2 regions of the Ottowia oryzae genome follow, and region 2 is predicted to be linked to the other one. Evidence: riboswitches for the same ligand, from Rfam matches in the RefSeq annotation. Region 2 holds a riboswitch; the other holds the start of a gene.
What was found. A riboswitch is a leader RNA that binds a small molecule or an ion and turns the genes downstream of it on or off. The one in region 2 is predicted to bind S-adenosylhomocysteine.
Positions count from the first base shown of each region.

Region 1 (3,404 bases), 510 kb from region 2:
GGTCGTCGGGCGACAGGCCGTAGCGTTCGGCCAGCATCGCGTAGTCCGAGGCGTCCAGCGTCACGGTCAGCCTGGGGCGCTTAGGGCGCGCCGCCACTGGCAGGCCCAGCACGCTGCGGATTTGTTGCGACGTGGACACGTTGTCGTGAAACGCCGCCACGCGAATGGCCTCCAGCACCGCTTCTTCGACATCGAAGGCCACCTGCACCGCTTCCAGCGCGCGGTCGGAGCGCTGCCAGCGCTGGGGCTTGCTGCGCGGCGGGGCCGGTGGGACGGGGCTCATGCTGGGGCGCGCTGCGGCGGCTCGGGTGTTCAGGCGGACGGCGTGTCGCCGTTGCCCGTGACGGGCGATGCGGCTGAGGCGGGCGCAGCCTGGCGGGCGCGCAGCCGCGCCATCACCGCTTGCGCGCGGCTCTTGTCGTTGTCGCCAATGCCCGCCGCAGCCAGCTCGTTGTCCAGCGCCTTGTGGCCGAACTCTTTCTCCAGCGCTTCAGCGGCGGCCATGCGGTCGGCCAGGTCCTCGTGCCGCTTCTTGATGCGCTCCAGTGACTCGCGGGCGCTGGTCAGCTTAGAGCCAGTGCTGCCGATGTTGTCCGAGATGGATTGCGTGGCGCGGTAAACGCTTTCGGTGGTCTTGGCGATGCCGATCTCGCGCTCATGTTCGCGCACGCGCCCTTCGGCCGCCTTGATCAAGTCCTTCAGGCGCGACACCTGCACCGCAAAACCGGCGTGCGACGCCGTTTGCGCTTGCAGCTCCGCCTCTAGCCCGGCCACGCGTTCGGCCACCTTCAAGGCCAGGCCGTCCTCGGTTTTCTCCAGCGCCTGCAGCGCCAGATCTTCCTGGCGGCGGATGTCGCCCTGGATGCGCTCGATCTCGCGTGCGGACTGCATCTCTTTGGCCATCACCGAGGTCAGTTCGGTCTTGGCTTCGGCGATGCTGGCCTTGGCGTCGACGATTTCCTGCTCATAGATGCGGGTGGCGTTGCTGTCCACCACGCTCTGGCCGATTTCGCGGGCGCTGCCGCGCAGCAGGGTGACGAGTTTTTTGATGACGGACATGGCGGGGCTCCAGTGGGTTCGGTTGGGGGCTTCAGCGCAGGTAATCGGCCAGCGCGTCAAGGGCGTCCAGGGCGTTGTCGCTCAGCACGGCGACTTCGTGCGCCACGTCTTCGGCGCGGGCGCCGTACGACAGGGCACCGATGAGTACGTATCGCGTGCCCACGCGGCCAAAGGCCGACAGTGGCACGGACGGGTTCAGGTCCAGCAGGGCAGAGTGCAGTTCGGCGCGGCGCTCGGGCACCACGTCGTCGTCGGTCCACAGGTAGCACAGGCAGATGGTCTGCGCGTCCGAGCAGGTGACGAAGATGGGCAGCTCCTGCCGCCCTTCGATGCTGACCTGGATCACCGGCACATCACCAGCGATGGGCTGAATCTGCACACCTACGCCGCCCATCAGCGCGGACAGCAGCGTGTCCAGGTTGCTCAGTTGGTTGAACAGGTTGTTCATGCGCGTCCTCCTTGGTGGCGGGCTCTGGGCTGCCGGGCGGGTGCGGCGGCAGGGATTTTTCTTGTGACTCCAGTGTGCAAATACTGACATGTCATGTCAAGCACTTTTGACATGTCATGTCGAAAATCCCGTTGCCCATTTGCGCTGGCTGAACGGTGGGACGGCGCGCCGGCGGGTATACTTGCGGCCATTCCCCGAGGGGCGTTGCAGCGCCGGGTGCCGCACAGGCAGCCACGGCGTGAGGCTCGGGAACGCATTTCGCAACGACGCTCACCCACTGAACAGGCGTGGTGAGTTTTCTGTCGAAGCCTCGCTTCAGTGGTTTGTTTCTTTGACCGGCCTTCATGGCCACAGGACCAACCGATGAACGCCCGCTTGAAAAACCCCGTGTCCGCCGATTCGGCCATCGCCGACATCAACCTCGCCCCGTGGGGCCGCAAGGAAATCGCCATTGCCGAGACCGAGATGCCCGGTCTGATGGCCATTCGCGACGAATTTGCCAAGAAAAAGCCGCTGAAAGGCGCCCGCATCACCGGCAGCCTGCACATGACGATCCAGACGGCCGTGCTGATCGAGACGCTGCAGGCGCTGGGCGCCGACGTGCGCTGGGCTTCTTGCAACATCTTCAGCACGCAAGACCACGCCGCCGCCGCCATTGCCGCCAGCGGCACGCCGGTGTTCGCCATCAAGGGCGAATCGCTCAAGGATTACTGGGATTACACCCACCGCATCTTTGAATTCGGCAAGAAAGGCAGCAAGGGCGAAGGCCCCAATATGATCCTGGACGACGGCGGCGACGCCACGCTGCTGATGCACCTGGGCAAGCAGGCCGAGACCAACCCCAAGGTTCTCGCCAACCCCAAGAGCGAAGAAGAAAAGGTGCTGTTTGCCGCGATCAAGGCCAAGCTCAAGGAAGACGCCACCTGGTACAGCCGCAAGAGCGCTGAGATCCTGGGCGTGACCGAAGAAACCACCACCGGCGTGCACCGCCTGAAGGAAATGTCGGCCGCCGGTTCGCTGATGTTCCGCGCCATCAACGTGAACGACAGCGTCACCAAGTCGAAGTTCGACAACCTGTACGGCTGCCGCGAATCGCTGGTGGACGGCATCAAGCGCGCTACCGACGTGATGGTGGCCGGCAAGGTCGCTGTGGTCTGCGGCTACGGCGACGTAGGCAAGGGCAGTGCGCAGGCGCTGCGCGCACTGAGCGCCCAGGTGTGGGTGACCGAGGTGGACCCGATCTGCGCGCTGCAGGCCGCCATGGAAGGCTATCGCGTGGTCACCATGGAAGACGCCGCGCCGCTGGCCGACATCTTTGTGACCTGCACCGGCAACAAGGACGTCATCACCTACAAGCACATGAAGGCCATGAAAGACCAGGCCATCGTCTGCAACATCGGTCACTTTGACAACGAGATCGACGTGGCTGGCCTGGAGGCCAAGTGCAAGTGGGAAGAGATCAAGCCTCAGGTGGACCACGTGATCTTCCCCGGTGGCAAGCGCATCATCCTGCTGGCCAAGGGCCGCCTGGTGAACCTGGGCTGCGCCACCGGCCACCCCAGCTACGTGATGAGCAGCAGCTTTGCCAACCAGACCATCGCGCAGATCGAGCTGTTCACCCGCCCCGACGCGTACGAAGTCGGCCAGGTGTATGTGTTGCCCAAGCACCTGGACGAGAAGGTCGCGCGCCTGCAACTGGCCAAGCTGAACGCCAAGCTGACTGAGCTGACGACCGAGCAGGCCAAGTACATCGGCGTGAGCAAGGCGGGGCCGTACAAGCCCGATACGTATCGGTATTGACACCCCCTGAGGCGCTGCGCGCCTTCCCCCCTCTGCTTCGCGAGGGGGACGACACCAGTCGCCGGCGCAGGTCCGGCGACGGTGTCCGTTGGTGGCG
Region 1 covers NZ_CP027666.1:101,104-104,507, reverse strand. Annotated here, with positions in the region: gene C6570_RS00490 (hypothetical protein) at 1-283, opposite strand, end outside; gene C6570_RS00485 (PspA/IM30 family protein) at 313-1,059, opposite strand; gene C6570_RS00480 (YjfI family protein) at 1,091-1,507, opposite strand; S-adenosyl-L-homocysteine riboswitch at 1,698-1,786, shown strand; gene ahcY (adenosylhomocysteinase) at 1,871-3,307, shown strand.
Region 1: another riboswitch for S-adenosylhomocysteine. It lies ahead of ahcY (adenosylhomocysteinase); the one in region 2 lies ahead of metH (methionine synthase).

Region 2 (3,404 bases):
GTGTCTTGTTGGCGCGCGCCTTGTCGATGGGCCACAGCGGCTGCTGCTTCTTGTTGGCGTGCAGCTGGCGCACCTTGTCGTAGTCGGCCTGCGTGTCGGCCACGAACTGCGCCGCCTGGTCGCCCAGCAGGCCCTGCGCCACGCCCACGCTGCGCGAGGCGTCGGGTACGTAGACCACCGGGCCTTCATAGTGCGGCGCGATCTTGACGGCGGTGTGCACGCGGCTGGTGGTGGCCCCGCCGATTAGCAGCGGAATCTTCTTGATGCGAAAGTGCTCGTCCTTCTGCATCTCGCCAGCCACGTACTGCATCTCTTCCAGGCTGGGCGTGATCAGGCCCGACAGGCCCACGATGTCGGCGCCCTCCACCTTGGCGCGCGCCAGTATCTCGTGGCAGGGCACCATCACGCCCATGTTCACCACCTCGAAGTTGTTGCACTGCAGAACCACGGTGACGATGTTCTTGCCGATGTCGTGCACGTCGCCCTTGACGGTGGCGATGACGATCTTGCCCTTGCTGCGCACGTCGCGCCCGGCGGCTTCGTCGCGCTTCTTTTCTTCCTCGATGTAGGGAATCAGGTGCGCCACGGCCTGCTTCATCACGCGGGCCGACTTCACCACCTGCGGCAAGAACATCTTGCCCGCGCCGAACAGGTCGCCCACGATGTTCATGCCGTCCATCAGCGGCCCTTCGATCACGTGCAGCGGGCGCCCGCCCTTGGCCAGCACCTGCTGGTAGGCCTCTTCGGTGTCTTCGGTGATGAAGTCGGTAATGCCGTGCACCAGCGCGTGGCTCAGCCGCTCATTCACCGTCTTGGGGTGCTCGGGCGTGCCGCGCCATTCCAGCTTCTTGCTGTCGTCCTTGGCGGCGCCCTTGGCGCTTTCGGCGATCTCCAGCAGGCGCTCGGCGGCGTCGGGCCGGCGGTTCAGCACCACGTCTTCCACGCGCTCGCGCAGCTCGGCGTCCAGGTCGTCGTACACGCCCACCATGCCCGCGTTGACGATGCCCATGTCCATGCCCGCCTGGATGGCGTGGTACAGGAACACGGTGTGGATCGCCTCGCGCACCGGGTCGTTGCCGCGGAAGCTGAACGACACGTTGCTGACGCCGCCGCTCACCTTGGCGCCGGGAAGGTTCTGCTTGATCCAGCGCGTGGCCTCGATGAATTCGACGGCGTAGTTGTTGTGCTCTTCGATGCCGGTGGCCACGGCAAAGATGTTGGGGTCGAAGATGATGTCTTCGGGCGCAAAGCCCACCTCGTCCACCAGGATGCGGTAGGCGCGCTCGCAGATCTCCACCTTGCGCGCGTAGGTGTCGGCCTGGCCTTGCTCGTCGAACGCCATCACCACGGCGGCGGCGCCGTAGCGCTTGATCAGGCGCGCGTGGTGCTTGAAGGGCTCCACGCCCTCCTTCATGCTGATCGAGTTGACGATGCCCTTGCCCTGCAGGCAGCGCAGGCCCGCTTCGATCACGCTCCATTTGCTGGAATCGACCATCACCGGTACGCGGGCGATGTCGGGCTCGCTGGCCATCAGGTTCAGAAAGCGCACCATCGCCGCTTCCGAATCCAGCATGGCTTCGTCCATGTTGACGTCGACCACCTGCGCGCCGTTTTCCACCTGCTGGCGCGCCACCGACAGGGCTTCCTCAAACTGGTCGTTCAGGATCATCCGCGCGAAGGCTTTGGAACCGGTGACGTTGGTGCGCTCGCCCACGTTGACGAAGAGGGAGCCGGCGTCGATCTGCACCGGCTCCAAGCCGGCCAGGCGCATGGGTGGGGGGGTCAAAGCAGCGGCGTTCATGGGGCTCACCTGTGGGGGCACGAAACAGTTCAGGTGAGCGCCGTTGAGTGAATGCGGCCCAAGCCTGGCGACGTGGGCGGTCGCTGCAGCGCTCCTTGGGTAACCGGTGATTTTATGTTGCCTGCGCCTGTTGCGTAGTTCGTGCACGCGGGGGCGCTATGCAGCACGTACGCGCACGCCTGCGGCGCGGTCGCCTTTGGTGCGCGATGCACCAAGCCGGGTCGCCCGTGGGTGCGCACGGTGGCGGGGCGTGGCCCGCCGTCGGCGCGGGCGCAGCGCATTCACGCCCGGCGGCGCGGGGCTGGCATGAATCTCGCAACAGCTGCCGCATTGGGCCCGATCCGCTTGGCGGCGGTGGGTGGTGGTTGCAGGCGCTGGCCGCACCGTTCGCCGCTGCAGGCGCCCGCGTTGGCTGATTCGTTTTCAAGGAGTTTGTGCATGTTCAGGCCGCCAACGCCCTGGGCATGGGGCGCTGGGCGTACTTTCGCCACGTGGTGCTGCGCCCGGCCCTGCAGCGCGTGTGGCCGGCGCTCACCAGCCAGATCGTCATCGTCATGCTGGGCACGTCGGTGGTGTCGCAGATTGCCGCGCAGGATCTGACCTTTGCCGCCAACTTCATCCAGTCGCGCAACTTCCGCGCGTTTGAAACCTACTTGGTGGTCACCGCCATGTACTTCCTGCTGGCGTGGTTCCTGCGCCATGTGTTGACGTGGGCGGGCCAGCGCTGGGTTGTCGGTCGCCCCGCGCTCAAGCGGCAGCGGGCGCCGCAGGCCGTGGCCCAACAGGCGCATTGATCATGATCGCCGACATCCCCTTGATGCCGATCCTGGCCAAGCTGTTCGAAGGCCTGCTGGCCACGCTGCTGCTGTCGCTGCTGGCCTTCGTGCTGGGCGGCGCGATGGGCCTGCTGGTGCTGTTCGCCCGCTTGGGCCACTGGCCGCTGGCGCGCCGCATCAGCCGCGGGTACATCCAGCTGTTTCAGAACACGCCGCTGCTGATGCAGATGTTCCTGGTGTTCTTCGGTGCGTCCATGGCCGGCTACAGCATCTCGCCGTGGACGGCGGCGGCCATTGGGCTGACGCTGTACACCAGCGCCTACCTGGCCGAAGTGTGGCGCGGCAGCGTCGAGGCCGTGCCGCGCGGCCAATGGGAAGCCTCATCCAGCCTGGCCATGGGTTATGTGCAGCAGATGCGCCACGTGGTGCTGCCGCAGGCGCTGCGCTTGTCGGTGGCGCCCACCGTGGGCTTTTCGGTGCAGATCGTCAAGGGCACGGCGGTGGCGTCCATCATCGGCATGACCGAGCTGAGCAAGATCGGCTCGATGCTGGCCAACGCCACGTTCCAGCCCTTCCTCATCTACGGGCTGGTCGCTGCCGGCTATTTCATTCTGTGCTGGCCGCTGTCCATGGCCGCCAGCCACCTGGAGAAAAAACTCAATGCCGCTCGTTGACGTTCGTTCGGTGCACAAGCACTTTGGCCAGAACCACGTGCTCAAGGGCGTGGACCTGCAGGTGCAAAGCGGCCAGGTGGTCGCCATCATCGGCCGCAGCGGTTCGGGCAAGAGCACCTTGCTGCGATCGGTGAACGGGCTGGAACGCATCGA
Region 2 covers NZ_CP027666.1:610,645-614,048, reverse strand. Annotated here, with positions in the region: gene metH (methionine synthase) at 1-1,771, opposite strand, end outside; S-adenosyl-L-homocysteine riboswitch at 1,830-1,904, opposite strand; partial or broken gene C6570_RS02870 (ABC transporter permease subunit) at 2,242-2,595, shown strand; gene C6570_RS02865 (amino acid ABC transporter permease) at 2,598-3,251, shown strand; gene C6570_RS02860 (amino acid ABC transporter ATP-binding protein) at 3,238-3,404, shown strand, end outside.